DNA from 4 places in the Methylophilus sp. DMC14 genome. Region 3 is predicted to be linked to each of the others. Evidence: predicted binding sites of a transcription regulator. Region 3 holds the regulator's gene; each other region holds the start of a gene.
What was found. Region 3 encodes sigma-54, which starts transcription at its own class of promoters, with help from an activator protein. Its sites were predicted from a motif close to TGGCACNNTTCCTGCT; they were not measured.

Region 1 (7,770 bases), on a different contig from region 3:
CGGTTGAGGAAGTATTTACTCGCGACTCCCAAGGAGGAATGTCATCTCCTATGGGGTTTGATATTAGATGGGCATCAATCTATCGTCAAGGGAATCTACTCCCTATTTAAGGCTTTGTAAGCTCGCCGTAAGACGCCAAAGGTTCCATTGTTTGTTTGAATAAATCCATTCAAACAAACAATTTCATTTGCTCCCAGACTCCGCGTAAATTGCACCTCACAACGTACTGTTGTTTATCACTAGGAGTCATAAAATGAAATTGTTATCTACCCTTGTTCTCTTGTCTTTTTCAGTGGCTGGTTTTGCGGCCGATCAATCAAACGCCACAGATTTAAGCGCAGTTGAAAATATGCTGCATACCAAGTTTGAATCTAGCCAAGTCAGTGTACAGAGCGCCTCAAACTATACCCTCGGCCAGAATCCCTTTATCGAGCAAGTGATGGAAAATAATGTGCAGTCACAGCATCAAGTGGCTGCTGCCCATGAACATCACGGCTAACCCATGGGGAATGATTGCGTCATCCCCGCATAATGCGCGACGACAGTGACTGGCACTGCCGTTCGCCCGCAAACAAATCACCATCATCCATCCGGGCTGATGGTGATGGTGTTTTTAGGGCGTTAATCACTCACCAGCGCTTTAGCCACCAGTTGTTCAATTTCATTGGTGATGTCGGTCATGACGCTGGCGACCACGGCAAACTCCTTGCCGGCGTCGCCAGACCGTGCGGCGATGACCTGCGCGTTAAAGGAAACAATCTTGGCTTCTTTGGCGATCTTCTGGATGCTGCTCATCAGGTTTTCCTGCTTTTTGCGTCTGAGCAGTTCGCAGTGTTTGGATTCATTTTCGTACGTGACCGTAATCTGGTTGAGGACGGCCACGATCAAGCTGGCCTCTTCGCCCAGCAAGGGGATCATGGCTGCAGGCAGACCCTGATTACTTTCGCAGGCGCTAATCGCCTGTTGGCAATGTTGAATAAATTGCCGGATTTTGGCCTCGTTATCTTCCGGGCCAAACAATACTTTTTCCAGCGCGGCAAAATAAACACCGGGATACTCATGGTTGCCTTTGACCAGAAGTGTATGTGTCTGGCTAAACAAGGCCAACGCCTCTTTGGCTTGGGCCAGTGCTTCAGGCTGGTGTGCACTCAACAGGATATTGAGCGCAATGCGTTGCGATAGCATGCGCTGGCGGCCAGAGAGGTTGATCAGCGCCACCATGCGGTCACTATTCAGGATGGTGTGCTGGCCGGGTTTATCGGTCTTTTTCATGGCGTGCATGGTTCTGTCCTCTGAGTCACCCTGGTTATCGTTGTACCCACACCTTGCCATCCCTGACTTCGACCGGGTAAACATTCAGACACACGGTTGCGTCCTCAACACAGAGGCCAGTGCGTAGCTGGTAGTGATGCTTGTAAATCGGTGAGGCGACTACAGGCTCGCCGCCCAAATCACCGACCAGGCCGCGGGATAGCACATTGGCCTCGCTATGCGGGTCGTGATTATCCAGCGCGTAGAGCTGGTCGTCTTTAAGGCGGAAAATGGCAATTTGTTGGCCTTCAATCAGGGCACAGACCCCCATATTCGGCCAGATATCCTCGAGTGCGCACACTGGGTGCCATGCGCCTGCCTCGGCAGGCTGGGCGTTTGTTGCTTGTAACTGATTCATAGACGGTTTCCTTGATTACTCTGTTGCTGCCAGGATGGGGATGACCTTGGCGGCAGGTACGGTCTGCTGTTTTTCTGCGGGCGTGGCCGGGCGGATCTGGTTGCGCTCATTGACGAAGACAATATTGTCGTCACCTGCCACACTATTGACGAAGCTGCGGAAGCGCTTGCGCACTTCGGGGTCAGTAACGGCGGTTTTCCACTCGTCCTGATAGTTGTCTACCACGTGTTGCATTTGGGATTCCAGTTCAGCGCCCAGCCCTAACGAATCCTCAATCACGACTTGCTTGAGGTAATCCAGGCCGCCTTCGAGGTTATCACGCCAGGTGCTGGTGCGTTGCAGGCGGTCAGCCGTGCGGATATAGAACATCAGGAAGCGGTCTATCATGCGGATGGCGTCTTCTTTGCTGAGGTCGCTTGCAAGCAGCTCGGCATGGCGTGGCTTCATGCCACCATTGCCGCACACATAGAGGTTCCAGCCATTTTCAGTCGCAATCAACCCCACATCCTTGCCTTGCGCTTCGGCGCATTCACGCGTGCAGCCCGAGACACCAAACTTGATTTTGTGTGGGGCGCGCAGGCCTTTGTAACGGTTCTCCAGCTGCACGGCCAGGCCGACACTGTCATCCACGCCATACCGGCACCAGGTGGAGCCGACACAGCTTTTGACGGTACGTAACGATTTGCCGTAGGCATGACCAGATTCAAAGCCGGCAGCAATCAACTCTTCCCAGATATTGGGTAATTGCTCCACGCGGGCGCCAAACATGTCCACGCGTGCGCCGCCGGTGACCTTGGTATACAAGCCATATTTTTTCGCGATCTGGCCGATGGCGATCAGGCCATCAGGCGTGACTTCGCCGCCCGGCATGCGTGGCACCACCGAGTAGCTGCCGTCTTTCTGGATGTTGCCCAAGAAGTAGTCATTGGAATCCTGCAAGGACGCCAGGTCTTTTTTCAGGATAAATTCGTTCCAGCATGAGGCCAGAATGCTGGCGGCGGTGGGTTTGCAGATATCGCAGCCCAGGCCCTGGCCGTGTTTATGCAGTAACTCATCAAACGATTTGATCTGGCCCACACGTACCAGGTGGTAAAGCTCCTGGCGCGAGTAGGGGAAGTGTTCGCACAGGTGATTGTTGACGGTCATGCCCAGTTTCACCATCTGTGCTTTCATCACCTGCGTCACCAACGGCACGCAGCCACCACAGGCGGTACCGGCTTTGGTGCAGGACTTGATGGCGCCTATGCTGCAATTGCCAGCCGCCACCGCTTCGCCAATCGCGCCCTTACTGACATTATTGCAAGAACACAGCACCGCGGTATCCGGCAGGGCATCCACGCCCAGGCCAGGTTTTTCCTTGCCATCACTGGCTGGCAGAATCAGGAATTCAGGATTTTCCGGCAGCGGCATTTCGTTGATGGTCATCTGTTGCAGCGTGCCGTATTCATCGGCATTGCCAATCAGCACGGCGCCCAGCAGTTTTTTGCCATCTTCGCTGACGACGATTTTTTTGTATATATTGCGCACCTCATCGGTGTACTGGTAGCTTCGGCAGCCATGGGTTTTGCCATGGGCATCGCCCACGCTGGCAACGTCCACCCCCATCAGTTTGAGCTTGGTGCTCATATCTGCGCCCTGGAAAGTGGTCGATGTTTCACCCAGCAGGTGTGCGCAGGCAGTACGGGCCATGTCATAGCCAGGGGCGACCAGGCCGAACATCTCGTCGTTCCAGCTGGCACATTCGCCGATGGCGTAAATATTGTGGTCACTGGAGCGGGAAAAGTCATCAATGGCGATACCGCCACGCGCGCCGATGGCCAGGCCGGATTCACGTGCCAGTTCATCGCGTGGACGGATCCCGGCAGAGAACACGATCATGTCGGTTTCCAGCCAGGTGTCATCAAAAAACACCATGCGGTGGCGTGCAGTCGCTCCATCGACAATCGCCGTGGTATTGCGGCTGGTGTGCACGTGTACACCCAGCTCCTCAATTTTGCTGCGCAGCACTTTGCCGCCCGCTTCGTCTACTTGCACCGCCATCAAACGGGGCGCAAATTCAACCACATGGGTTTCCAGGCCCATGTCTTTCAATGCCTTGGCGCATTCCAGGCCCAGTAGGCCACCGCCAACGACGACACCGCTCTTGGCGGTTTTGCCTGCTGCCGTCATGGCTTCGAGATCTTCAATGGTGCGGTAGACAAAACAGTTTTCACGGTCACGCCCGGTGACAGCAGGGACAAATGGATAAGAGCCTGTCGCCAGTACCAGCTTGTCGTAGGCCAAGATCGTGTCGTCTGTCAGTGTAACGGTATGCTGGTGGCGGTCAATCTGGCTGACGCGTGCATTGAGGCGCAATGTCAGGCCCGGCCGGTCATAAAACCCAGGCTCGACCAGCGACAGGTCTTCCGCCGTGCTGCCCGAGAAAAAACTGGAGAGGTGCACGCGGTCATAAGCCGGGCGTGGTTCTTCGCCCAGCACGGTGACTTGCAGGTTAGCCGCGGCCAGGTCAGGGTGGCGTTTCACCAGCGCTTGCACAAAATAATGACCCACCATGCCGTTGCCGACGACGAGGATGCGTGTGTGTTGATTCATCTTGTATTCCTAATCAGATGCAAGCAGGCAGTGTCACGATGTTTTCATGTCAGTTGCGTGCATTGCGTTACCAAACTCAAAGCCTAAAAACAAAAACGGCGTCCATAGCCTATGCCGCGATTGCACATTGCAATCCTGCGAAACAAGCTATGGACGCCGTTGTCCAGTATGAGATTTGCCGACGATGGAAAATCTCTGATTTAAAAATGGCATGATAAAACGCCACTTTGTGATAAAAAAGCAATTGGCATGCCAACCGCCAGGATGGGGGCGCAGATGAATCAGGATTTATGCTAAGTCATTGTTCCTGATGTGTTTTATCTGCGATATTGCGTGTATGTTTGAGCTTGCGGGCACCGTGCGATCCATCTGCCATTGGTTTGGTGCACGCTAATGAGGCATGTGCACAGGATTGCACCATCCTTGGCGCAATCCTGTGCAGACAGGCGATCAACTGCATTCAGGTGCGCGCGTGATGTCCTTATCCCGCATGGGTTTTGCCATGCAGTTTGACCAGCCGCTTGAGTTCCGGCACGCAGGAGCCGCAACTGGTGCCACATTTCAGCTTGGCTTGCAGCGTCGGTAAATCCGCTCCCATTTGACAGGTCTCGATAATCTCGTTTTCTGAGACATCCAGGCAGTTACAGACGATCTTGCCGCGTGATTTTTGTCCAGTGGGGGGCGCCGCCAGCGGCGCCAGTGCCCATTTGCGCAATTCATCGGTGAACTGGCCTTCGAGCATGACTTGCTTGAGCCAGTCTGCGGCCAGCATTTCACCAATCAGGCGCACCGCGCTGACTTGGCCTTGCTCGACCAGAATGCGTTTACTGATGCCGCGTTTGACATCATCCAGCCGTAGCATGGGCGCATCTTCTACCATGCCAAGCAACTGATCCAGCCGGGCGATCAGTTGGCTATCTGGGGCAGCGTGGTGCGCCGCGCGCAGAATCAGCATGCCGTTGCCACGGCCATACAGTCCCACGGTGGCGTAATCAAAGGCCACCAACAGCGCGCGGATGTCGGCGAGCAAGTGCAGGTCGTTGCAGCTGCGCATCACCGTCATTTGCCAGGGCAAGCTCAACTTTTCGATCTTGACCGCCGTGTGCTTGAGTTCCGGTTGCTTGGAGGTTTTATCAAAAGCCGGTGGCATCAACACATTCACGCCCAAGCCGTGCATAAACTGGCTGCCCCAGTGCATGGGGATAAACAGCTCGGCCGGTTTGACTTCGTCTGATTGCTGCACCTTGATGATTAACTCGCCGCGCTTGTTACTCAGTTTAACGATGTCGCCCTCGCTGATCTGGCGACGTTGCATGTCATCGGCATGCATGGAAACCACTGGCTCTTCGACATGGTTATAGAGCTGCGCCAGCGTGCCGGTGCGGCTCATGCCATGCCATTGGTCGCGCAGGCGGCCGGTGAGCAGGCGGAAGGGATGGCGCGCGTCCGGCTTGTCAGCGGTTGGTTTATACACCGCGCTGACAAAATGCGCCTTACCGCCCGGTTTCTGGAACACGCCATCGGTGTACAAGCGGGCTTCGCCCTGGCTGGCGCCCGATTTAAACGGCCATTGTTGTGGCCCGCGGGTTTCCAGAATCTGGTAACTCAAGCCAGTGATATCAAGGTCGCGGCCACGCGTGCTTTCACGGTGCTCGTTAAAAATGGTTTCGGTATTCGGGTAGTTAAACAGGGTGTCTGGTTTACCCAGTTTTTGTGCCAAACGGTGGGCAAAGTCGACCACTGCCTCCCAGTCATGACGGGCTTCACCCGGCTTGGGGGCGGCTGGCTGCACGCGCGTGATGCGGCGCTCCGAATTGGTGACCGTGCCTTCTTTTTCGCCCCAGGTCGAGGCAGGCAGAAATACATCCGCATAGACATTGCTGTCGGTATTGTTAAACGCATCTTGCAACACGACCAGCTCAGCCTGTTGCAGGGAGGCCAACACATTGTTGAGGTCTGGCATGGAGTGGGCGGGGTTGGTGCAGGCAATCCAGATCGCCTTGATCTCGCCGCTTTTAACCGCCTCAAACATCTCTACCGCGGTTTTGCCCGGCGTGGCCGGGACGTCGGGCACGCCCCACAAGCGCGCGACTTCTGCACGGTGTTCGGCATTGGCGAGGTCGCGGTGGCCCGACAGCAGGTTGGCCATCCCGCCGACTTCGCGGCCACCCATGGCGTTGGGTTGACCGGTCAGCGAGAATGGGCCTGCGCCGGGCTTGCCGATCTGACCGGTGGCCAGATGCAGGTTGATCAGCGCGGCATTTTTTTCAGTGCCATGGATGGACTGGTTCAGCCCCATGCAATACATGGACAAGGTCGGGCCCGCACCAAACCACTTGGCGGCCTGGATAATATCGGCCTCAGGCACGCCACAAATATCGGCTACCATCTTGGGCGTGTATTCGCGCACGGTTTCCTTGAGCGCTTCAAAGCCTTCGGTATGGTTGCGGATATAAGCCATATCGAGCAAGCCTTCCCACAGCATCACATGCAACAGGCCGTTAAACAGCGCCACGTCGGTGCCGGGCAAGATCGCCAGGTGCAAGTCTGCCAGCTGTGCGGTATCGGTGCGGCGCGGGTCTACCACCACAATTTTCATGTCCGGGTTGTTCGCCTTGGCATCTTCAATGCGGCGGAACACAATCGGGTGGGCAAAAGCGGTATTGGAGCCGGCAATGAACAGGCATTGCGTATGGTCGATATCCTCATAACAGGCCGGTGGTGCATCGGCGCCCAGCGTGGCCTTGTAACCGGCGACGGCAGAACTCATGCACAGGCGCGAGTTGGTATCGACGTTGTTGGTGCCAATCAGGCCTTTGGCCAGCTTGTTAAATACATAATAATCTTCAGTCAGCAACTGGCCGGAGATATAAAAAGCCACCGCATCCGGGCCATGGGTGTTGATAATCTCGGCAAAGCGCTCAACCACATGATCGAGCGCGGTATTCCAGCTGACGCGCGTACGCGGCAGGTCACGCGACAGGCGCAGTTCCGGGTAGAGGGCGCGTGCGTCCAGTTTGGCGGTCAGGTGCAGGGTCGAACCCTTGGTGCACAGGCGGCCAAAGTTGGCCGGATGCTCGGGGTCACCTTTGACATCGACAATCTGCTGGCCCTCGGTGGTAATGATGACGCCACAGCCGACACCGCAATAGCAGCAGGTGCTGCGGGTTTCACGTCGTTGCGGATGGAAGGAGACCGGTACTGCGGTGAGCAGATCGTTTGCAGTCTGGAGTTGTTGCTGTTGCGACATAAGGGAGCTGTCCGTGTTGCCTGAAAATTACGGGTTTAATTGCAGATAGACCATGCCATCTTCGACCTTGACTGCATAGCAGGCGGTCTGGCCGACATCGGGCGCTTCGGCCTGGCCATCGACCAGGCTGATTTTCCAGCTATGCAGCGGGCAAGCGACTTTGTCACCATAGACCAGGCCTTGCGACAGCGGGCCGCCTTTGTGCGGGCAACGGTTGTTGAGCGCAAACACGCGGTCATCTTCAGTGCGGAACACACCA
Region 2 (7,770 bases), on a different contig from region 3:
AATATCATTCCGTTCTCACTACATCATATTGACGAGTTGTTATCGGACATGCGCCTGCCGCTGGGCGTCGCGACCCGCTTCAAGCAGTGGTTTTTACCGATTGATCCAGCGGATTTTCAGTATTTGCACAAGGCCCTGCTGCAACGCCATCAGCCTCATGCTGCACAGAAGATGCCGGTACAGACCAAAACCGTTTGAAGGGCGTAGCCTCCGCCGCTCACAGGCGGAGGCCTTGAAAAGGAGTGTCTTATGATGACGTGTATTATGCTGGTGAACGCTGAGCGCCAACAAATGGCCACGGTGGCGGAAACCCTGGCATCATTAGCGCAAGTGACAGAAGTCTATTCAGTGAGTGGTCAATATGACCTGGTGGCCGTCATACAAGTCACCGGGCCCGAGGCGCTCTCTGCACTGGTGACCCATCAACTGGCTGCCATCAGCGGCATTGTGAGAACCGAAACCATGCTATCACTGCGCACATACCGCAAACAGGATCTGGACGCCATGTTTGATATCGGGTCCAGTTAATATCGGCCACCAACTCAAGTTTGGTGAGGCAAGCGTGGATGCGTTCAAAAAAATACGGCCAGTGACCTGGCCGTTACCTCACACCCTTGTAAAACATCTCGCTGTCAAAGGCTAAGGTCAACATGCAACCTGCCTGACGGTGCATCTGCATACACCGCCGATGGAAATGATGTATCAAATCCATTGATAGCAAACATTGTATGCAGGCATGTTTCACGTTCATGCCTAAATCAGGCCCGTAAAATCAGGGTATTTTGACCAATCGCATGCGCGCCTGAATGGTAGCGGCGTGGCGATTTAAATAGCGGGTACTGCGGTGCAGATCATAAAAACGCGGGTTAGGAATCATGGCTGCCAAGCGCGCCGCTTGGGCGGGTGCCAGACTGGCGGCCGAAGCGTGAAAGTAATGCTTGGCCGCCGCTTGCGCCCCGAACACGCCCTCGCCCCACTCAATCACGTTCAGGTAGATTTCCAGAATCCTGCGCTTGGTCATGAGCTTTTCCAGCATAAAGGTAATCACCGCTTCTTGTGCTTTGCGCCAGGGCGTGCGATGCCCGGATAAAAACAAATTCTTGGCCAGTTGCTGGCTAATGGTGGAGCCGCCAGCGACGATTTTGCCCTTCTTGAGGTTTTTCTCAAAAGCGGTTTCGATCCCGACCCAGTCAAAGCCTTCATGGTCAACGAATTTGCTATCTTCCGCCGCAATCACTGCGCGTTTTAAATGGTTGCTGATCTTGGCGTAAGGCACCCACTGCTGCTGTATGGTGGCTTCGGGATGGCTTTCTTGCATCACTTCCAGCCGCGCCTGCATGAAGGCAGTGGCGCCTGGGTTGTGATCTACCCACCACAAAATATGGCTGAGTATCCAGACCTGATACAACAGTACCCAGAGTAAAAACAGGGCAAAAAACAGCTTGATGCTTTGTTTCATGACAGAAATGAAGATTAGCGGAATGTCTGAATCACTGGGGCCGTGTCAGGACGCAATCCATGCCAGATAAAAAACGCTTCTGCCGCCTGCTCGATGAGCATACCCAAGCCATCTGCCACCTGTGCGCCTGCGGTACGCGCCTGCTGCATAAACGGCGTCTCCCGGCCGTACATCATGTCGTAAGCCAGGGTATGCGTGCCAAAGACATGCGATGAAAGCTGTAACGGTGTCTCAGACAATCCCGCAGAAGTGGCATTAATGACCACGTCATAGGCCTCGGTAAGTGCTGCAAACGTGGTCACGGCCAGCAAGACGCCACATTGCCCCCCCGCGTCCGCAAACTTATCCAGCATGGCTTGCGCCTTGTCCTGTGTGCGGTTAGCAATGGTCAATTGCGCCGGGCCTTGTGCAATCAACGGCAGCATCACGCCTTGCGCAGCGCCGCCTGCGCCCAGCAACAAGATTTTTTTTGCGGCCAGGGCCGTCTGGTGATGTTTGAGAATGTCATTGACCAGCCCACAGCCATCGGTATTGTCGCCCTGAATTTGCGTTTGACCAAAACTGAGGGTGTTCACTGCCCCGGCCGCCTGCGCGCGTTCAGATAAAGTCTGGCTTAAGTCATAGGCTTCAAATTTGAATGGTACCGTGACATTTGCGCCCACATACCCTTGTTGCTGCAATTGCTGCACCGTGGACGCAAAGCCATCCAGAGGTGCCAACACCTTTTCGTAAACAATCGTCTTGCCAAATTGCTGCGCAAATGCCTGGTGAATCAACGGCGATTTGCTGTGCGCAATCGGGTGGCCAATGACTGCGTATTTTTCAACCGACATAGCAAGATCACCTAGTTGGACCAGGGCAAGCCTGCATGTTTCCAGCCATTGATCAGGGTTCTTTGCTTGGCCTCATTCGCTTCGCCTTCAAAGCCTTCGAGCATATTGTAGGCGTTGGGATATCCGAGTTTTTGCGCCAGCAAGGCAGCATTATGGCTGCGGCCACCCGTGCGGCACATAAATACGACGGTGCGCGCAGGATCAACCAACGCCTGTAACTGATCGGCAAACTCAGGATTGGCAATCATGCCTGGATAAAACGCCCATTCCAGATGGGCCGCCATTGGCACGCGCCCAACCAACTCCAACTCGGCACGTGAACGCACATCCACCAATACCACGTTCTGATCCTGACTAACCAGCGCGTACGCCTCCTGCGGCGTGACGGCTCCCGCGTAAGTCAAGCCATTTTGTTCTGCGCGCTGAGCGGCTTGTTGCAAGATTTTTTCAACACTCTCCAAATGACACCTTCACTCTTTCAATCACTTAGTTAAACCGCGAGTATACCTGTGAAAGCCATGCAAACACATTTAGCACCATTTTTGTGCTCAATTTGTTGCAGTGCACCTAATTAGTGCCCATTGATTTTGCTTTTTTATGTCAGATATCTCATATCCATGCAAAATGCCTGTTTTTGGGTGGCATGCTTCCTGCTACTATTACATCCTAAGATTCAATGGAATTCGTAAACCAAAAATTCCACATATCTATTTGTTTTGCTAGTTTGTGTTTTTATATTTGCTCACGTTCCGGGACATCCGCAACATGTCCCTTTTTTGCGTGCGCAAGTTGAATCATTTTAGATCTTGATCACTGAGGAGAATGTAATGTCCGTTGCAAACGTAATGAAACTGGTTGCGGAAAACGACATCAAATTTGTTGATTTCCGTTTTACCGACACCAGAGGTAAAGAGCAGCACGTGACCGTGCCAGTGTCTGCCTTCGACGAAGATAAATTTACCGAAGGTCACGCCTTTGATGGTTCTTCCATTGCTGGCTGGAAAGGCATTCAAGCCTCTGACATGCAATTGATGCCTGATGCAAGCACCGCATTCATCGATCCATTTTTTGACGAACCGACCTTGGTTCTGACCTGCGACGTAGTAGACCCTACTGATGGTAAAGGCTATGACCGTGACCCACGCTCCCTGGCAAAACGCGCTGAAGCTTATCTGAAATCCAGCGGCCTGGGCGACACTGCTTACTTTGGTCCAGAGCCAGAGTTCTTCATTTTTGACAGCGTACAATGGGATGCCACCATGGGTGGTAGCTTTGTGAAAATCAACTCCGAAGAGGCCGCTTGGTCCTCAGGTGAAAAATTCGAGGGCGGCAACACTGGCCACCGTCCAGGCGTTAAAGGCGGCTACTTCCCAGTGCCTCCTGTCGATTCATTGCATGACATCCGCTCTGCCATGGTCATGACTTTGGAAGAATTGGGCGTGCCTGTTGAAGTGCACCACCACGAAGTGGCAACAGCGGGTCAATGTGAAATCGGTACTAAATTTGCGACCTTGGTACAGCGTGCTGACTGGACGCAAATCCTGAAATACGTAGTGACTAATACTGCACACGCTTACGGTAAAACTGCTACATTTATGCCTAAACCGATGTTTGGTGACAACGGCTCCGGTATGCACGTACACCAGTCAGTATGGAAAGATGGCAAAAACCTGTTTGCAGGTAACGGCTATGCAGGCCTGAGCGACTTCGCTCTGTACTACATCGGCGGCATCATCAAGCACGCACGTGCACTGAATGCGATTACCAACCCAGGCACCAACTCATACAAGCGCTTGGTTCCACACTACGAAGCACCAGTCAAACTGGCTTACTCAGCTAAAAACCGTTCTGCTGCGATTCGTATTCCATTTGTGCATTCAGACAAAGCACGCCGTGTTGAAGCGCGCTTCCCAGACCCGATTGCTAACCCATACTTGGCTTTCTCAGCCCTGTTGATGGCTGGTCTGGATGGCGTTCAGAACAAGATTCACCCAGGTGAACCAGCGACTAAAGACTTGTACCATCTGCCACCAGAAGAAGATGCATTGATCCCAACGGTATGTTCATCTCTGGAACAAGCATTGGAGTATCTGGATAAAGACCGCGAGTTCTTAACACGCGGCGGCGTTTTCTCAGACGACTGGATTGATGCATACATTGCATTGAAAATGGAAGAAGTCACTAAACTGCGCCAAACACCACACCCAGTGGAATTTGGCCTGTACTACTCTTGCTAATCACAAGAGCACGCACTAAAACAGGGCAGCCCAGGGCTGCCCTGTTTTTTTATGTGCGCGCTGTTCCGTCAACGTTTTTAGGCGAGCAGACGTTGATACCCTCAACGATCTACTCTAAACTATTGCCATGAAAAGACTTTTTTACATTTGCACCTTCGCGCTCATGTGCAACCAAAGCTGGGCAGATATTTACAAATATACCGACAGTAACGGCGTCACCACCTATACCAATATCAAACCCGAAGGCAAAAGCAAGGCAGAGCTCATTATTAGTGGGCCCAGAACCACAGAGCCTCCACCCCCTGCCAGGGAGAAAAAAGCCAATGTAAAAACACCCTCTCCGGCCGATTTTCCCAAAGTCGATAATCAGACACAAAATCAACGCGACCAAAAGCGGCGAGAGCTATTAATGAACGAGCTTTCTCAAGAAAAACAAGCACTTGAGAATGCACGCCTGTTATATGAAGAAGCCCAGAACACGCCAGAAGTCTATAGAGGTGCCAATGGAAAAACGTTTAGGAATGTCGCCAAGTATGAAGAAAAACTGCGAGTGATTGAGGCCGAAATTCAGGCACATGAGCGCAATATCGAGCTGTTAAATAAAGAACTCAACCTTTAAATGCACCATTTTGGGGGCTTGCTCAATCATTTTTACGTTTCTTGTAAGAATTGGCTTGGGTTTTGCTTTAAAACAGGGCGTGATTCACTCTTTTTAACAAGCTCAGGACATGGTACAGAAATCTCCCAACGGCTTTAGTGGTTTAGAGCATATTGCCACGGCAGTCATTTTGCTTAATAACCAACTAGAAGTTACTTACGCAAACTCCAGCGCCGAGATTCTGTTTGCATTTAGTGCCAACCAGATTCAAGGGGCGCATATCCATGACGTGTTTGTGAATTGCGAAATTTTGCAAATGGCCGTGACTAACGCCATAGAAACACAGAGCCCATATCGTGAGCATGAGTTTGCACTGACCACCCAACGCGGCCATACAACGGCCGTGACCTGCACAGCCACCCCTATTTCAGCCGCGTTCAACCAAACGCCGGAAGACATGCTGATTCTGGAATTTGTGCAAATGGATCAGCAATTGCGTATTGCGCGTGAAGAGCGCATGTTGATACAGCAGCAAGCCAACTCTGAATTACTCAGGAATCTGGCGCATGAGATCCGCAACCCGCTAGGCGGCTTGCGTGGTGCGGCACAATTGCTTGAATTTGAGTTGCCGCAACCCAGCCTAAAAGAATATACCCAGGTGATTATCAAAGAGGCTGACAGACTACATAGCCTCATGGACAGACTGCTGGCACCACACCGCGTGCCAAAATATGAGCCCACCAACATTCATGAAGTGCTGGAGCGCGTACGCAGTCTGTTACTGGCAGAATCGCCTAACCATATCCGCGTGATCCGCGACTACGATACCAGCTTGCCGGAGCTCATTGGCGATCGCGAAAAACTGATCCAAGCCGTGCTCAATATTGCGCGTAATGCGGCACAAGCGATGCAGCAGCACCAGACCGAAGGTGCGAGCATTACTTTCCGCACGCGTGCTGAGCGCCAAATTACGCTAGCCAGAAAACGTTACCGTGTCGGGATTCATTTAGAGATTATTGATAACGGCCCAGGCATCCCTGCCGGCATCAAAGAACGTATTTTCTACCCACTGGTATCCGGTCGTGAAGGCGGCACAGGCTTGGGCCTGGCCTTGGCACAAACCTTTATTACCCAGCACCACGGCATGATCGATTGTGACTCGCAGCCGGGTAAAACCATCTTCCATATATTGCTACCTATTGAAAGTACGCAATTAAAATCATCCGTACAATAATTCACGAGAAACAGCTATGAAGCCAATCTGGATCCTAGACGACGACAAATCCATCCGCTGGGTGTTTGAAAAAGCCCTGGCGCGCACCGACTTTGATTTCAAAACATTTTCCTCCCCAGCAGAAGCCCTCAACGCTTTAAATCGTGAACAACCCCAAGTCATCGTCAGTGACATCCGCATGCCCAATGGCTCGGGCCTGGACTTTTTATCCGAGGTGAAGCAGCGGTATCCTGAAATTCCAGTCATTATCATGACCGCCTACTCAGACCTCGAAAGTGCTGTCGCAGCCTTTCAGGGTGGCGCGTTTGAGTATCTGGCCAAACCGTTTGATGTAGATCAAGCCATCGAAATTATCAAACGTGCCGTTGAAGAAAGCATGCGTCAATCTGTCGAGGCCGTAGAAGACACCGGCCCCTCGCCAGAAATCATCGGCCAGGCCCCCGCCATGCAAGAGGTTTTCCGTGCCATTGGCCGCCTGAGCCGCTCGCACTCCACCGTGCTCATTAACGGCGAATCCGGCAGCGGTAAAGAACTGGTCGCGAGCGCCCTACATAGACACAGTCCACGGGCTGACAAGCCATTTATCGCCATTAATACCGCAGCGATTCCCAAAGATTTATTAGAATCCGAATTGTTTGGTCATGAACGCGGAGCATTTACAGGGGCCGCCGCCGCCAGACGGGGCCGCTTTGAACAAGCAGATAACGGCACTTTGTTTCTGGATGAAATCGGCGACATGCCTGCTGACTTGCAAACCAGATTGTTGCGCGTCTTGTCCGACGGCCAGTTTTATCGCGTGGGCGGACATCAACCAATCAAAGTCAATGTACGCGTGATTGCTGCCACTCACCAGGACCTCGAAGAACGCGTCAAACAAGGCCTGTTCCGTGAAGACTTGTTTCACCGTCTGAACGTCATTCGTCTGCGCTTGCCGCCCTTGCGTGAACGTAGAGAAGATATCCCCTTGCTGACCAAGCATTTTCTCGCCCACAGTGCACAGCAATTGGGGGTTGAGCCCAAGCAACTGTCACAGGCAGCCATCAAATACCTGATGTCGGTCAACTGGAGCGGTAACGTTCGCCAGCTTGAAAACGTCTGCCACTGGCTCACCGTGATGGCGCCAGGTCAAAACGTGGATGTTAATGACTTACCCCCAGAGCTTAAAGAAGATACGGGCAAACATAGTAGCGGAGGCTCCTGGCAAGAAGCGCTAGCCCAAGAAGTCACCGACGCGCTTAATCGCGGAGAAACCAATATCCTTGATGCCAAAACCAAAGAGTTTGAGCGCATCCTGATCACCCGTGCCCTCGCCCATACCGATGGCCGCCGGATTGAAGCTGCCAATCAGTTGGGCATGGGGCGCAATACGCTCACACGTAAAATTCAGGAGCTAGGCATTGATGATTAGC
Region 3 (7,770 bases):
TTGTTTCTTTAACTGCATGGCAGTGAGGCAGCCTACGATGCCACCGCCGACCACGACCACTGAAGTGTTTGCCATAAGACCCGGTATTTAAAATGAAAAAGCCTGAGGCCCCGAGCTGCAACAGTCAGGGCCTCAGGCCTCTATTGTCTTACGGTTTACGGCCAGAAATCAAATAGACTTCCATGGCGATCAGGGCGGCATTGCTACCGAGCAGGACCAGAATATCGCCTTCGTTGAGAATAATATCCGGTCTGGGTGCAATCGGTTCTGGCATATTGGTACGCCTGAGCTGTTTGACCTCGACCGCAAAATCCTCAAACGGGATATGGTCCAGGCGCAAACCATGCGCATAAAAGTTTTTATACATCTCTACCGAATGCAGTTGTGGCAGAGCGGCGGTGGTCGTATCCGCATCACTCACGCCGCGGAAGTAACCTTTGAACATTTTGTAACGCTCTTCGCGGAACAGACGGATACGTTTGACCACGCGGTTAAGCGGAATCCCCAGCGTGACCAGTGCATGCGAGGCCAGCATGAGGCTACCCTCCAAAATTTCCGGCACCACTTCTGCCGCCCCGGCATCTCGCAGCAAATCCATTTCACTGTCATCATGGGTGCGCACAATCACGGGCAGGGTTGGATATTTCTCCTGGATCACATGCAGAACCTTCATGGTGCCACGCGTTTCGGCATAGCTGACAATCACCGCTTTGGCCCTGGCCAGCCCGGCCGCCTCAAGCACTGAGCGACGGCCTGCATCGCCGTAAATCACATTTTCACCGGCGGCGGCGGCTTCCTGAACGCGGCTGGCATCCATATCCAGGGCCACATAGGGGATATTTTCTTCGCGCAAAAAGCGGCCCAGATACTGACCACTGCGGCCATAGCCGCAGATGATGACATGGTCGCGCAAATCGAGGCTGTGCTCCTGAATAGTCTCCACCACCTTGTAGCTATTTCGCGTATAACTCTTGACCAGTTTGCGCGCAATCCTGCCGTTATATTGAATAATGAATGGCGCCACCAGCATGGAAAGCACGGCCACGGACAGCACCAGCTGTAGGGACTCGCCGTCGATCAAATGCGTTTGCAAGCCCAGGGCCAGCACCACAAAACTGAACTCCCCCGCCTGGCCAAGAATAATGCCGGTACGGACACCCACGCCCATCTCAAAGCCATACAACTTGGTTAAAAAGGCAATCAGGCCAATCTTGAACACCAGGAACAGGGCTAACAGGAAAACAATCAATACAATATGATTGATCAATACGGAAACGTCGAGCAGCATGCCGACGCTGATAAAAAACAGACCCAGCAAGATATCGCGGAAAGGCGCAATATCTGATTCGACCTGATAACGGTATTTGGTCTCAGAAATCAGCATCCCGGCCACAAAGGCCCCCAGCGCAAAGGACAAGCCGACATAGTTGGTGGCTGCCGCCATCAGCAGGGTCACCATCAGCACATTGAGCACAAACAACTCGCGTGAGCGCTGTTTGGCCACCAGCTCAAACCAGAAGTTAAGGATGTTTTTCCCGAACTTGAACAGTAAAAACAGCAGTACAGACGACTTGAACAGCGTCAGCCCCAACACATCCAGCCAATTGTCGCTATGCGAGCCTAGCGTCTGGATCAACACCAGAATCGGAATCACGGCCAGATCCTGGAAAAGCAGCACGCCGATACTGAGACGACCATGTCTGGAGTTAAGGTCTACACGCTCCATCAGAATTTTGGACACAATCGCGGTCGAGGACATGGTGATGGCCGCACCAATGATAAAAGCAGAAGTCAGGCTGAGCCCGGCCACTTTGCCCAGCACCAGACTGGCCAGCAAGGTCAGCACGACCTGTCCGCCCCCTAGCCCGAACAGCGTTTTTCGCATGGCATACAGCTTAGGCAGACTAAACTCGAGACCGATGCTAAACATCAAAAACACGATACCAAACTCGGCCACCTGGCGACCGGACTCTTCATCCTCCAGCAAGCCCAGGGCGTGCGGGCCCAGCACGATGCCGATGACAAAATAGGCCAGCATGGCAGGCAAGCCGAGGATGCGGAACAAGCCCACGGCGAAGACCGAGCTGGTCAGCAGTAATAAAAGATGTATCAGGGAATCAAACATGCAAAGCTCTAACGCATTTATACCAAGCCGGTCAAACAGGGGTTTGATCGCCATCAGCCAGCGCTGAAGGGTCAAGGTCTATTATGAAACGCAATTGTTTCAGGATGATGCATCGTGCCACAAAACTTTGTTTTATGCAAAAAATGTGCCTGAGAATAAAAAAACCGTAAAAAAAGGGTGTTTTACTTTATTGTCAGGCAACTCGCTTGTTATACTTACCCGCCATGATGACAGCAAATTCCGGCATCCATCTTGTTAAAACACCCGATATCGTGTCGCGCGCACGAGGGGTGTTGTTGCACGAAGCCGATGAAATCAGGCATCTGGCAGACCGCATTGGCTCGGCTTTTGAGGCTGCCGTGCATATGATTCTGGCCTGCAAGGGCCGGGTGGTGGTCACGGGCATGGGCAAATCCGGCCATATCGGCGGCAAAATTGCGGCCACCTTGGCCAGTACCGGCACACCGGCGTTTTTCATGCACCCGGCCGAGGCCAGCCACGGCGACTTGGGCATGATTACGGCAGAAGATGTGGTGATCGCGCTGTCCAACTCTGGCGAGAGTGATGAAATTATTAATATTTTGCCGGCGATCCGCCGCATCGGTGCTCGGGTGTTGAGCATCACGGGCAGCGAAGACTCCACCTTGTCACGTGAGTCGGAAGTGCATTTGAGTGCTGCCGTGAGCCATGAGGCTTGCCCACTCGGCTTGGCTCCCACAGCCAGCACGACAGCGGCCTTGGCCCTTGGCGATGCTTTAGCACTCTGCGTGCTCGATTTGCGTGAGTTCACTGCCGAAGACTTCGCCCGTTCGCACCCCGGTGGCAGCTTGGGCAGACGGCTACTGGTGCGCATCAAGGATGTCATGCGCACCGGCGCGGCCGTGCCCCAAATCGATCAACACGCCTCCATTCAGGAAGCCATCACGCAAATTTCACTCAAGGGCATGGGCTTCACGGCTATTGTGGACCACGCGCAACGCCCAATAGGCATTTTTACCGATGGCGATTTGCGCCGCTTGTTTATGCAGGGCAAGAACAATCCACAGGCATCCATTGATACCGTGATGAACAAACAGCCGTATTTGCTGGAGACGAATCAGATGGCGGTTGAAGCAGTTAACATGATGGAGCAGCACAAAATAAATGGCTTTTTGGCAGTAGATGCCCAAGGGCAGTTGGTAGGGGCATTCAATATGCATGACTTATTGAAAGCCAAAGTCGTTTAGCTTAAACAGGCATTAGAATTCAGGCATGCTTAAACACCCCATTTTGTTGCCGATTGCGTTAATGCTGTTGCTGGCGCTGCTGACATTCTGGATTAACCAGAATGTACAAGAGCAAGCACTCAAAATGAACATACTTAATCGCCAAGCGCCGGACTACATGTTGTACAACTTTGTGAGTACCCGCACGGATGCGTCCGGTAATACCAAATATGTGCTGGCGGCCGCAAAAATGCGCCACTTTCCTGCCAATGACTATACAGAATTGCAGCGGCCACGCTTTACCCAGTTTGGCCTGAACAAGCCTTACACGCAAATTTATGGTCAGCAAGGACGTGTTTCCGCCAATGGTAAACTGGTGGAGTTTAGCAAACAGGTCAAGGTGATCCGCCAAGCCTCTGCCACCAAGCCAGAAACACAAATGCAAACCGAGCGGCTTTGGCTGGAGCCGGACACCGAGGTGGCACACACAGACCAGCCGGTGGTCATCCGCCAAAAACCGGCGACAGTGATTACAGGCACGGGCATGCGTTTTGATAACCGGGCTGATACCATGCAATTGTTTAACCGGGTGCATGTGCATTATGAGCGTCCACCCGTCGCCAGCAATTTGGCAAGCCCGGCCCAGGCGTCAAACACAGAACGCCAATGACCGTTGATTATGGAGAAATGAGTTGAACACGCACAAGCCCTTATTTTTAGCGATCTGCATGAGCGTATGGGCGCTATTGTCCATGCCGCTGAGTGTGCTGGCCGAAGAATCTGACCGAGATCAACCGATAGAGCTTGAAGCGGATACCGTGACCGTGAACGATGCTAAAAAAATCAGTATCTACACGGGCAACGTGATTCTTAATCAGGGCACTTTGCAAATCAAGGCGGACAAAATGATCGTACGCGAGGATCAGGACGGCTTTCAACATAGCACCTGTACCGGCAACCCCACCACGTTCAAACAAAAACGTACCGGTAAAGACGAGTGGATGCAAGGCAGTGGTCAACGTATCGAATACAACGCCCGCATGGATAAAGTGCAACTGTATACCAATGCCTGGGTTAAACGTGGTGAAGACATCGTGACCGGGGACTACATCAGCTACGACGCCAACGCCGAGTATGCCGAGGTGATTGGCGGCACCAAAGCCAACCCGAACGGAACGGCTGGCAGCCGCGTCAAGGCCACCATACAGCCTAAAAATAAAACCACACCGCCTGTCATTGACAACAAGCCAACCTCTCAACAGGGATTACGGATGAATCGCTCCTTGCAACTCAAGGTCGAACCTGCCCCTGCCGAAAACACTGGTGAGCAAGGCAAAGAGTAAGCTTAAAGATGGAAACCATGGCAGCAGATCAGAACCATTTGCAGGTTAACCGCCTGAAAAAAACCTATCAGGGCCGTACCGTCGTCAAAAACACGACGCTTGAGTTACGCAGTGGCGAAGTGATCGGCTTGCTGGGTCCCAACGGGGCAGGCAAAACCACCAGCTTTTACATGATTGTAGGGTTGGTTGCGCTGGATGAAGGCAACATTACGCTGAATGGCGCCGACGTGAGCCGCGCGCCCATGCATGAGCGCGCGCGCATGGGCCTGGCTTATCTGCCCCAAGAAGCATCCATTTTCCGCAAGCTCAGCGTAACCGACAACATCCTCGCCATTCTTGAAACCCGTCCCTATACGGAAGAGCAGCGTGAGGCAAGGCTTGAGTCCTTGCTGGATCAATTGCATATCCAGCACATCCGCAACAGTCAGGCCGTCAGCTTGTCTGGTGGCGAACGTCGACGCGTTGAAATTGCGCGCTGCCTGGCCACTGACCCTAAATTTATTTTGCTGGATGAACCGTTCGCCGGGATTGATCCGATTGCCGTGATCGAAATCCAGAAAATCATCCGCTACCTGAGCAGTCAGAATATTGGTATTTTAATCACCGACCACAATGTGCGCGAAACGCTGGACATCTGTGACCGCGCTTATATTGTCAATGAAGGCGCTGTGTTTGCAGCAGGCACGCCCGATGAAATCATTCAGAACGAAGGTGTGCGTGAAGTGTATCTGGGCAAGAATTTTAGGCTGTAATCCGTCATGAAACAGAACCTGCAATTACGTATTTCGCAAAATCTGGCGCTGACGCCGCAGCTGCAGCAATCGATCCGTTTGCTGCAACTTTCCACGCTGGAACTGAACCAGGAACTAGAAACCATCCTGCAGGAAAACCCGTTACTGGAAATGTCAGACGGTGAAGAAGGCGAGTTTGAAGATAACACACCGCCTCCCCCCACTGTAGAAGCTGAGCCGACAGATGCCAGCTCGTTTGACATGGCAACGCAGCAAGAGATCACCGCACCGGCAGAAAGTCTGCGTGAAGACTTGCACGATGAGTTGGGCGGGAGCGAGAGCGACCTGCCCAATTTAAACGAGGAATTCACGCCGCCAGAGTTTGAAGATGATTATGAAGAGTTTGGCAGCACCAGCAACTGGGACGAAGCCGGACGCAATCATCAGGAAGACGAAGACAGTGACTTTTCCAGACAGGAAACCACCAGCATCAGTTTGCGCGAGCATCTGATTGACCAGATACAACTGGCACATTTGTCGCAACGTGACATGAGCCTGGTCAAACTGCTACTGGATAGCATCACTGATGATGGCTATCTGGAGCAAGATCTGCAGGAGATTGTGGAGCACTTGCCACTCGAACTTGAGGTCGAGCTGCTGGAACTGGAAACCGCCCTCAAGCTGATCCAGAATCTGGACCCTGTAGGCGTAGGTGCGCGCGATTTACGCGAGTGCCTGCTCTTGCAACTGACGCGTTTGCCGCAAGAAACGCCACACTTGCAAACCGCCATTGCCATTGCCAAAGACCACCTGGCGCTGCTTGCCAACAAAGACTTTGTCAAACTGCGCAAGGTGCTTGGTTGCGATGAAGCGGTACTCAAGGCGGCGCAGCACCTGATCCGCCAGCAAAACCCCAGACCCGGCAGCGAGTTTTCCAGCTTTAGTCACGATCACTTTATCCAGCACGATGTGGTGGTTAAAAAAATCAAGGGCATTTGGGTCGCCTCCTTAAATGATGGCGTGATCCCCAAACTGCGCATCAACCAGATGTATGCGGACATCCTCAAGCGCAACCGCGAGAGTTCAGGCCAATACCTGCAAAGCCAGATGCAGGAAGCCAAATGGATGATCAAGAATATCCAGCAGCGTTTCTCGACCATTTTGCGCGTGTCGCAAGCCATTGTAGACCGCCAACGCAACTTCTTTGAGCATGGTGAAATAGCCATGCGCCCACTGGTACTGCGTGAAATCGCCGAAGAACTCGACTTGCATGAAAGCACAGTTTCACGTGTCACCACGCATAAGTATATGCTCACACCGCGTGGCGTCTATGAACTCAAATACTTCTTTGGCAGCTCGGTAGCCACAGACGCAGGCGGCTCCTGCTCTGCCACCGCCATCCGAGCCTTGATCAAGCAAATGGTGGCCGAAGAAAACCCGAAAAAGCCTTTGTCGGACAACCAGATCACCGACACACTGGCACAACAAGGCATCGTCGTTGCCCGCCGTACCATAGCCAAATATCGCGAGTCCCTGAATATTCCGCCCGCGAACTTGCGCAAAACGCTCTAAACAAAAAAGGCCGCAGATGCGGCCTTTTTTGTTTCTCAGCTCCGATCACCTGATTGTGATCTTGGCAAATTTACGTTTACCCACCTGTGCGATCACTGTCACACCTTTAGTCAAAGGCAGATTCTTATCATCCACCTTGACGCTGTCGAGCTTGACGCCGCCTTGCTGCACTGCGCGCATGGCTTCACTGGTGCTTTCAACCAGGCCCGCCTGTTTTAACAATTGGCTAATGCCGATGCTGTCGCCTTCAATGGTCACTTCAACTTCGGGCACGTCATCCGGGATGCCGCCTTTGGCACGGGTCTGGAAGTCCTGCAAGGCTTTTTCAGCCGCGGCTTGACCATGGAAACGCGCCACAATTTCTTGGGCAAAGCCGACCTTGATATTGCGGGGGTTTGCGCCACTGGCGACTTGCGCCTTCCATTCGGCAATGGTTTCCAGCGTCGCAAAAGACAGCAAATCAATATAGCGCCACATCAGTTCATCTGAAATCGACATGATCTTGGCAAAAATAGTCTCTGGCGCCTCGCTAATGCCAATGTAGTTACCGAGTGATTTGGACATTTTATTGACGCCATCCAGCCCTTCCAGCAGCGGCATCATCAGCACACATTGCTGCGACTGGCCGGCCTGCTTTTGCAACTCACGCCCCATGAGCAGGTTAAACTTCTGGTCGGTACCACCGAGCTCAAGATCCGCTTGCAGGGCGACCGAATCATATCCTTGCAGTAACGGGTACAGAAACTCGTGAATCGCAATCGGTTGATTACCCTTGAAGCGTTTGGAGAAGTCAT
Region 4 (7,770 bases), on a different contig from region 3:
GGCAAACGCACCTACCGCCATAAAGGCCGCAGAGCCCAAGGAGAGCTGGCCCGCATAGCCAGTGAGTAAATTCAAGCCCAACCCGGCCAGCGACAGCACCAGCACCGGGATGAGGATCGCGCTAAACCAGTAATCGTTGCCAATGGCGGGGACCACCAGAAAGGCGAATGCCAGTAAGGCCGCAAACGCCCAACGCTCCTGCTTGAGGCGGAAAAACCGTTTATCCAGCCTATACTCGGTAATAAATTGTCCTGTTTCTTGATACCACATGCTACGCCTGCCTGCTCTCTATTTTCTAAACACGTTCAATCGCTTTGTCGCCAAATAACCCATAGGGCCGGACCAGCAGAAACAACATCGCCAACACATAAGGGAACCAGTTTTCAATGCCACCGCCTATCAGCGGGCCGATGAAGACCTCGGCCAGTTTTTCACTGGCGCCAACGATCAAGCCGCCAACAATCGCACCTTCAATCGAGGTAAATCCGCCAATAATCAGCACCGGCAAGGCTTTGAGTACAATCAGTGACAACGAGAACTGCACGCCGACGCGTGCACCCCACAACATGCCGGCAACCAGTCCCACAAAGCCAGCCACCGCCCATACAATCAGCCACAAGCGTTGCAGATGGATGCCCACCGCCAAGGCCGCCAGTTGGTCATCTGCCACAGCGCGCAAGGCAATGCCAATGCGGGTTTTATTGAAGAGGACACCAAGCAGTGTGACCAGGCCGCCCGCAATGGCCGCCGCGAACAAATCAAATTGCGACAGCAAAATACCGAACACCTCATACGGCTCGTCGTTGATGCCAATCTCCAGCGCATGCACTTGTGCGCCCCACACGGCTTGCGCCAGCCCCTCAACGATATAGCTCAGGCCCAGGGTCGCCATGAACAAGGTAATTGGCGACCGGTTCACCAGCGGCCGTAACACCAGCCATTCAATCAGCCAGGCCAGCACCGCCATGGTCAGCAAGGTCAGCACAAAGGCGCCCCAGAAAGGTACGCCGCGTTCGACCAGGCTGACAAAGGTCAATGCCGCAAACAGCACCATAGACCCCTGGGCAAAATTAAACACGCCAGAGGCCTTATAGATCAGCACAAAGCCGATGGCGACCAGCGAATACATGACACCCGCCAGCAAGCCACCAGTCAGGACTTCCAGAAAAAAACTCATCTCAATTGATCCTTGTATTGCCTCAGTGTTTGGTGCCCAGGTAGGCGGCAATCACTTCCGGGTTGACGCGCACTTCATCCGGCGTGCCATCGCCGATCTTCTTGCCATAATCCAGCACCACCACATGGTCTGACAGCGTCATCACCACGCCGATATCATGCTCAATCAGCACAATTGTGGTGCCAAACTCGCGGTTGGTTTCACGGATAAACCGGCTCATCTCCGCCTTTTCATCGGCGTTCATGCCCGCCATCGGTTCATCCAGCAACAGCAGTTGAGGCTCGGCAGCCAGTGCACGGGCAAGCTCAACGCGCTTTTGCAAGCCATAGGGCAAACTGCCCACAATGCTGTTACGCCAGGGTTGCAACTTGAGAAAGGCAATCACACGCTCTGCTTTCTGCCGTTGTGACAAGGCATCCGCAGGCGCGCGGCCCACATTAAATACCTGCTCCAGCCAACTGCTTTTGACCTTGAGGTTGGTACCGGTCAGCACGTTGTCGAGCACCGACATGCCTTTAAACAGGGCAATATTCTGAAATGTGCGTGCCACACCGCGTCTGGCGGCCCATTGCGGATGCATGGCACTGCGTACCGCATCCTGGTAGCGGATGCTGCCTTCATCGGGTTTATAAACGCCATTAATCACATTGAGTAATGAGCTTTTGCCCGCGCCATTCGGCCCAATCAAGGCACAAATTTCGCCCTCATTCACGGCAAAACTGATATTGGTGATGGCTTTCACGCCCTTAAAAGACAACGAAATACCGTCTAAGGCCAGCAATGGTTTAGGTGCAGCTTGGGTAGAACTCATATCGCAGCCTTCCATTTGGAGAATCCCCAAAAGGCATGGGCCTCATGTGACTGATGCGGAATGACTTGCAACTGGCTGGTTTGCCAGGCAGTGGCTTCCGGCCAGGCCCGCACGTGGATGCCAATGTCAGCAAAAAACTGTGTCGCCTCGGGTGACAAGGCTTCGCCCACCAGCAAGGGCACACGAGTGCGCCGCAGACCCAGCACATCCTGCAAGGGCAAGATGACCAGCCAGCGCGCAAAGGCAGCGATCAGCGGCAGCCGGGTTTTGGCTACACGCAAGGCCCAGGCCACAACCCGATGCTGCCAGCTGCCAGGCAAGGGCCAGCGGGATTGGGTGAGGGCATACAGGCGCTGGTAAGTCGTCGCCGTGCCTGCCACCAGCGTAGGGCCCAGCTCACGCCTGTCGGTGTCACGTGTCGCCAGATTCTCTGGAAAATTGAGGGTAAAGCCCGCCAATAGCCACGGCGAAAGCAGGTATTTGGCATGTCCGCTGGCAGCAAATGCGCGAGCGGCCAAGGCCTCTTCATGTGCTGTCAGTGCCTCCTGAGTGACCAGTTGACGGCCATTTCTGAGTAGTTCGGCATGGCTCACCTCACTGTATTCCAGCGCATAGTCGGTACTCAAACGGTAAAAGCGGAAGGCAATTTCATCGGCTGTTACCGCAGGTGTAATGACTTGAATTTCTGGCGTCGCCACCACCTGTGCATAGCTAACGAGCGCAGGATGTTGATATCCGGCCAAGCCGCGCGCATCGGCATAAATCACCACGGCGCTATCCGGCTTGGCAGCCAATACTTGATCCACCTGTGCCTGTGCTTCGGCAAACACAAATTGCGGCCGCAAGGTATGCAATAAATCCAGTAACTGCGGTTGCGCAAAAGCCGGGTCCAGCGGCGCCGCCACGCCGCCCAGCCAATGGGCAGCCAGTGACAACAACAAGGCCTCGGGCCGCGGATCACTCAACAAAAATAAAGTGTCGCCCTGGCGAAAACCTTGTTGCTGCAAATACTGCGCGGCCTTTGTGACGTCCTCTTGCACCGCGAGCCAAGAGGCCTGCTGCCAGAGGCCCAGCTGTTTATGCCTGATTGCAACACGATGCGGCCGCTCCACGGCTTGCAACGTCAGCAAGTGGGGTAAAGTCTCTGCCATTGCCTGTTCCCTGCCGTTTCAGTTAAGCCGCTTTGGCCAAGGTTTTAGCTTCCAGCTCACGCACCAATGGCAGCACTTTTTCACCAAAATAAGCGACCTCTTCCTGAAAGTGCAAAAAGCCCGCCAATACCAGATCAACCCCAACGGCCTTCAAAGCGACAATACGCTCGGCAATTTGCTGGGGTGTGCCTATCAAATTGGTTTTAAAGCCATCGTTATACTGCACCAGGTCTTCAAAGCTCGACTTCGCCCAGTTACCTTCACGTTCTGGGCTGGCAGCGCCCGCATTTTTCACTTCATGGCCAAAGGCATTCACCGCTTCAGGGTTGGCTTTATCAATAATTTCCTTCAATACCGCTTTTGCTTCTTCTTCGGTATCGCGGGCAATCACAAAAGCATTAACGCCAATCTTGACGTGATGCTTATTGGCCGCGGCCTTGGCGCGAATATCGTCCACTTGGGCCTTGATCCCTTCCACGGTGTTACCGTTGGTGAAGTACCAGTCTGAGACCGCGGCCGCATTATCGCGCGCAGCACGTGAACTGCCGCCCTGGAAAATTTCTGGATGTGGCTGCTGCAAAGGTTTAGGTTTGAGTGAGTAGTTACTAAAGCGGTAAAAATCGCCTCTGTAAGTAAAGTTATCCTGGGTCCAGATCCCTTTGAGCGCATCAATGAATTCGCGCGAACGGCGGTAGCGCTCGTCATGATCCAGCCAATGCTCGCCAATCGCCGTAAACTCCCCGCGGAACCAGCCGGAGACAATATTCACCGCAATCCGTCCCTGGGTGAGAATATCAATCGTCGCCAATTGTTTGGCGGCCAACACAGGATTCCAGGGGCCAGGCAAAATGGCGGCAATCACTTTGAGTTTGGTGGTCGCCGCCAGCAAGGCATGCGAAAAAGATACCGACTCATGCTGAAACTCGGCCCCATACCCCGCTGTAAAACGGATTTGGCTCAATGCATATTCAAATCCGGCTTTTTCGGCAATTTGTGCCAGCTTGCGGTTGTAATCGATATCCCAACTGGTGCGCTGCTCAATGTTACTGACCACCAGGCCACCACTGACGTTAGGCACCCAATAGGCAAATTTAATGTTTTCTGTACTCATCTTTAATCTCTCCAAAAATCACTGAATTTAAATGGCTAATAACTTTTCCTGGCTCAAAAGCTCGCGATGTTTGAGCAAAGGCAGGGCACGCTCTACCGCTAGATCAATGCGCGCTTTCACCGCCTCACTCTTGATTTGATAATTTTCAAAATCCGCTTCAACGGCATATACACCGATCGGCAACGTGACTGCCTGGAAGAAGCTGAATAATGGGCGCAGCTCATGATCAATGATCAAGGCATGACGCTCAGTGCCGCCGGTTGCTGCCAGCAGCACGGGCACATCAATCAATGCTTCGAGATTGACCAGATCAAACAAATGCTTGAACAACCCTCCATAAGAGGCGCGATACACAGGCGTAGCCACCACCAGTAAATCGGCGGTTTCAATCGCCTGGATATCTTGCTGTACGTTGATTGGCAAAGCTTTGGGATCGTAGGAAGCGACCAGGCTGCCGGCGATTTCGCTTAACTCCACCACGTGCAGATCAATCGGGATTTGCTGCCCCAACTTTTGCGTGATCGCCTGCACCAGCGCAGCGGTTCTAGAAGGTAATTTATAGCTGCCGGAGACGGCAGTGACTTTTAAAGGACGGCTCATCATGACTCCTGAAATATCGGTGACTAATGTCGTTTGCACGAAAACTCGCAAACGACTCGCTTGCTAGAGTATTAGCACCATCCATGCCAGAGCATAATATGTTTATATTTCAATTACTTATGTAAAAAATCTCTTTTAATAGGTGTTGGATTCCAGCGCTAGTTGCTGATCAACTGCTGCTAAATCAGCAGTTTTGCGCGATCACGCTGCAGTTCGCTCCCACCCCACCCTCCAGTGGCTGCTGCTTTTAAAGCAGTCATTCAGCAGCAAACTGTTTCTATAGAGGCGGCAGCAGAGATGGATTTTTACATTTTCTTTTAAATTCAATGCTTTATTGATTGGCACACTAAATGCAACAGTGACTGCAGACGCATGGTGCCTGCTCGCCATGCCTTTATTGATCTCTTTTTGAATAAGGACTGACTATGACTGCACAAGCAAATAAAATTGCGCATTTGCCTGTAAACCTGCCGCGGCAACCCGCGCATGTGATTAAAAGTGACGCAGAAGCCTTGACCGTCGCCAAACAGGTGGCCAGCGAAATCGCTAAAGAAGCCTCCCTGCGCGACCAGGAACGCCGTCTGCCACGACAAGAACTCGACTTGTTTTCTAGCAGTGGCTTGTGGGGCATTACCGTGCCCAAAGAATATGGCGGCGCCTTTGTTTCCAACAAAACCCTGGCAGAGGTGATTGCCACCGTGGCCGAAGCCGACCCAAGTGTCGGCCAGATTCCGCAGAATCACTTATATATGGTGGAAGGCTTGCGCCTGGATGGCTCAGACTTTCAGAAGAAATACTTTTTTGAGTTGGTGCTGCAAGGGGTGCGCTTTGGCAATGCGTTCTCCGAAATTGGCACCAAGAGCGTCAATGACGTGAAAACCAAGCTCACGCCCACCAATAGCGGCTACTTTTTAAACGGCAAAAAATTCTATTCGTCTGGCGCCTTGCTGGCGGACTGGGTGCCAGTGGTGGCCAAGGATGAGCACGACAACACCGTGGTGGCGTTTGTCCCCGCTGGTGCCGAGGGCCTGACCATTATTGATGACTGGTCCAGCTTTGGCCAACGCACCACCGCCAGCGGCACGACCATCCTGGAAAATATTTTTGTGCCCAGCGAATATGTGTTGCCGCACCATCTGGCCTTTGACCGGCCGACCACCATGGGGCCGATTGCGCAGATTATCCAGGCAGCGGTGGATACCGGCATCGCCCGCGCGGCGTTTAAAGACACCCTGCACTTTGTACGCAACTACACCCGGCCATGGATAGATACCGACCTCGAACACGGCTACGAAGATCCACATACCATCAAAGACATCGGTGACTTGCAGATTCGCCTGCACGCCACCGAGGCTTTACTGGCACGCGCGGGTGAATACATAGACGAAGCGCAGCGTAACCCAAATGAAGACACTGTGGCCGAAGCCTCAATTGCAGTGGCTGAAGCCAAAGTGCTGAGTACCGAAACCGCCTTGTTGGCGGGCAGCAAACTGTTTGAACTGGCCGGGACCCGTTCTACCTTGGGCGAATATAACCTCGACCGCCATTGGCGCAATGCACGTACCCATACCCTGCACGATCCGGTACGCTGGAAATACCATGCCGTCGGCAATTACAGCTTGAACAAGGTGAATCCACCGCGCCATCCTTGGATTTAATCCAGAACGGATATTCAAAAACAAACAGCCCGATAAACGATCGGGCTGTTTGTTTTGAGGCTTAGCACAGTCTGCGCAAACGGCTTATAAAAGACTATGCCTCGTAGTACACACCGCTTACCAGCGATAGGTCGCTGTCAGCATGGCACGCCGTGGCTCGCCATAGTAGCAACTGCCAGAAGCGCAATTGGCGATATATTCTTTGTTGGTGAGGTTGCGCGCATTGAATGCCAGCGTCCAGTGCTGAAGATCATACCCGACCAAGGCATCCCATAAGGTATATGATGGAATCCGCTCGGATGCAGAATCAAAATTGCCACGGGTAGAGCCGTTATAGCGTGCACCCAAGCCCACTTTTAACCCATTATTAAAGCGGTAATCACTCCACACGGCGAGCGAGTTTTCCGGCGTGGCCAGTAAAGGCGTGCCTATCTGTTGCGGGTTGCTGCTGGCGGTGATTTCAACCTTGGGCGTATACGTATAGGCCGTAATCAGGTTCATATGTTCAATCGGCTGTGTTTGTATTTCGAGCTCCAGTCCACGCACCTGCATCTGCCCAGTTTGCCGGGGGCTAAAGTTGGGGTCGTAACTAATAATATTGTTACGTTCCAACTCAAACCATGCCGCACTGTACCTGTTTTTGCTGCCCGGCGGCTGGTAGCGCACACCGAACTCATACTGCTTGCCGGTTTCGGGTTTAAAGCCTTTGCCTGTTTGCGGGTTGATCGTCGTGGTGGGGATAAAAGATTCTGAATAGCTGAAATAAGGCGCGAGGCCATTGTCTGCCAAATAGAGCAAGCCAGCGCGGCTAGTAAACTTATGATCATTGTAGCGATCATCCGTGCCTGCAATACGCTCTGCATTCTCAGTGGTGGCATCGTCGTAGCGGCCACCCAAGGTCGCAATCCAATGCGAGCCCCATTTGATCTGGTCTTGCAGATAAAAACCGGTTTGCGCCAGTTTGATCTTGCTATCCGTATCAGGACTGCCCACAGGGATATTCTGTGCAGTCTCCGGGGCCAACAAATCCAGGTCTGGGGCACTGCCAGAATAGAATTGATTGCGGTCCCTGACCTTTTGGTAATCCAGGCCCGCCAGCAAGGTATGCTGCCAATCCCCCACCTGAACCCGCCATTGCAGCTGATTGTCGATGGTGAAGGCTTTGATGTGGTCAGGGCTACCGTTCATCTGGCGGCTGATATAGCGATAATTGTCTGGGTCAGCTGGAGCTGCAGGATTAACCTGGTTATAACCCAGTCCAA

Region 1: nirB (nitrite reductase large subunit NirB) is a predicted target of sigma-54. The motif match lies at 4,542-4,557, and genes of this name have one in related genera.
Region 2: glnA (type I glutamate--ammonia ligase) is a predicted target of sigma-54. The motif match lies at 2,932-2,947, and genes of this name have one in related genera.
Region 4: msuE (FMN reductase) is a predicted target of sigma-54. The motif match lies at 4,924-4,939, and genes of this name have one in related genera.

The regions. Positions count from the first base shown of each region.
Region 1 covers NZ_JBQUZA010000008.1:84,316-92,085, forward strand. Annotated here, with positions in the region: fluoride riboswitch at 1-58, opposite strand, end outside; gene ACT53C_RS13850 (hypothetical protein) at 254-499, shown strand; gene ACT53C_RS13855 (type IV pili methyl-accepting chemotaxis transducer N-terminal domain-containing protein) at 622-1,272, opposite strand; gene nirD (nitrite reductase small subunit NirD) at 1,307-1,669, opposite strand; gene nirB (nitrite reductase large subunit NirB) at 1,685-4,261, opposite strand; gene ACT53C_RS13870 (nitrate reductase) at 4,743-7,511, opposite strand; gene nirD (nitrite reductase small subunit NirD) at 7,539-7,770, opposite strand, start outside.
Region 2 covers NZ_JBQUZA010000001.1:815,989-823,758, reverse strand. Annotated here, with positions in the region: gene ACT53C_RS04035 (flavin-containing monooxygenase) at 1-198, shown strand, start outside; gene ACT53C_RS04030 (Lrp/AsnC family transcriptional regulator) at 250-528, shown strand; gene mtgA (monofunctional biosynthetic peptidoglycan transglycosylase) at 773-1,459, opposite strand; gene aroE (shikimate dehydrogenase) at 1,474-2,292, opposite strand; gene ACT53C_RS04015 (rhodanese-like domain-containing protein) at 2,304-2,753, opposite strand; gene glnA (type I glutamate--ammonia ligase) at 3,120-4,529, shown strand; gene ACT53C_RS04005 (DUF4124 domain-containing protein) at 4,657-5,148, shown strand; gene glnL (nitrogen regulation protein NR(II)) at 5,258-6,361, shown strand; gene ntrC (nitrogen regulation protein NR(I)) at 6,378-7,769, shown strand.
Region 3 covers NZ_JBQUZA010000002.1:457,863-465,632, forward strand. Annotated here, with positions in the region: gene ACT53C_RS06490 (NAD(P)/FAD-dependent oxidoreductase) at 1-75, opposite strand, end outside; gene ACT53C_RS06495 (cation:proton antiporter) at 149-2,125, opposite strand; gene ACT53C_RS06500 (KpsF/GutQ family sugar-phosphate isomerase) at 2,350-3,351, shown strand; gene lptC (LPS export ABC transporter periplasmic protein LptC) at 3,377-4,000, shown strand; gene lptA (lipopolysaccharide transport periplasmic protein LptA) at 4,059-4,673, shown strand; gene lptB (LPS export ABC transporter ATP-binding protein) at 4,682-5,425, shown strand; gene ACT53C_RS06520 (RNA polymerase factor sigma-54) at 5,432-6,976, shown strand; gene tyrS (tyrosine--tRNA ligase) at 7,022-7,770, opposite strand, start outside.
Region 4 covers NZ_JBQUZA010000001.1:858,389-866,158, reverse strand. Annotated here, with positions in the region: gene ACT53C_RS04195 (branched-chain amino acid ABC transporter permease) at 1-270, opposite strand, end outside; gene ACT53C_RS04190 (branched-chain amino acid ABC transporter permease) at 296-1,177, opposite strand; gene ACT53C_RS04185 (ABC transporter ATP-binding protein) at 1,200-1,988, opposite strand; gene ACT53C_RS04180 (AMP-binding protein) at 1,985-3,139, opposite strand; gene sfnG (dimethylsulfone monooxygenase SfnG) at 3,162-4,250, opposite strand; gene msuE (FMN reductase) at 4,278-4,889, opposite strand; gene ACT53C_RS04165 (SfnB family sulfur acquisition oxidoreductase) at 5,276-6,508, shown strand; gene ACT53C_RS04160 (TonB-dependent siderophore receptor) at 6,626-7,770, opposite strand, start outside.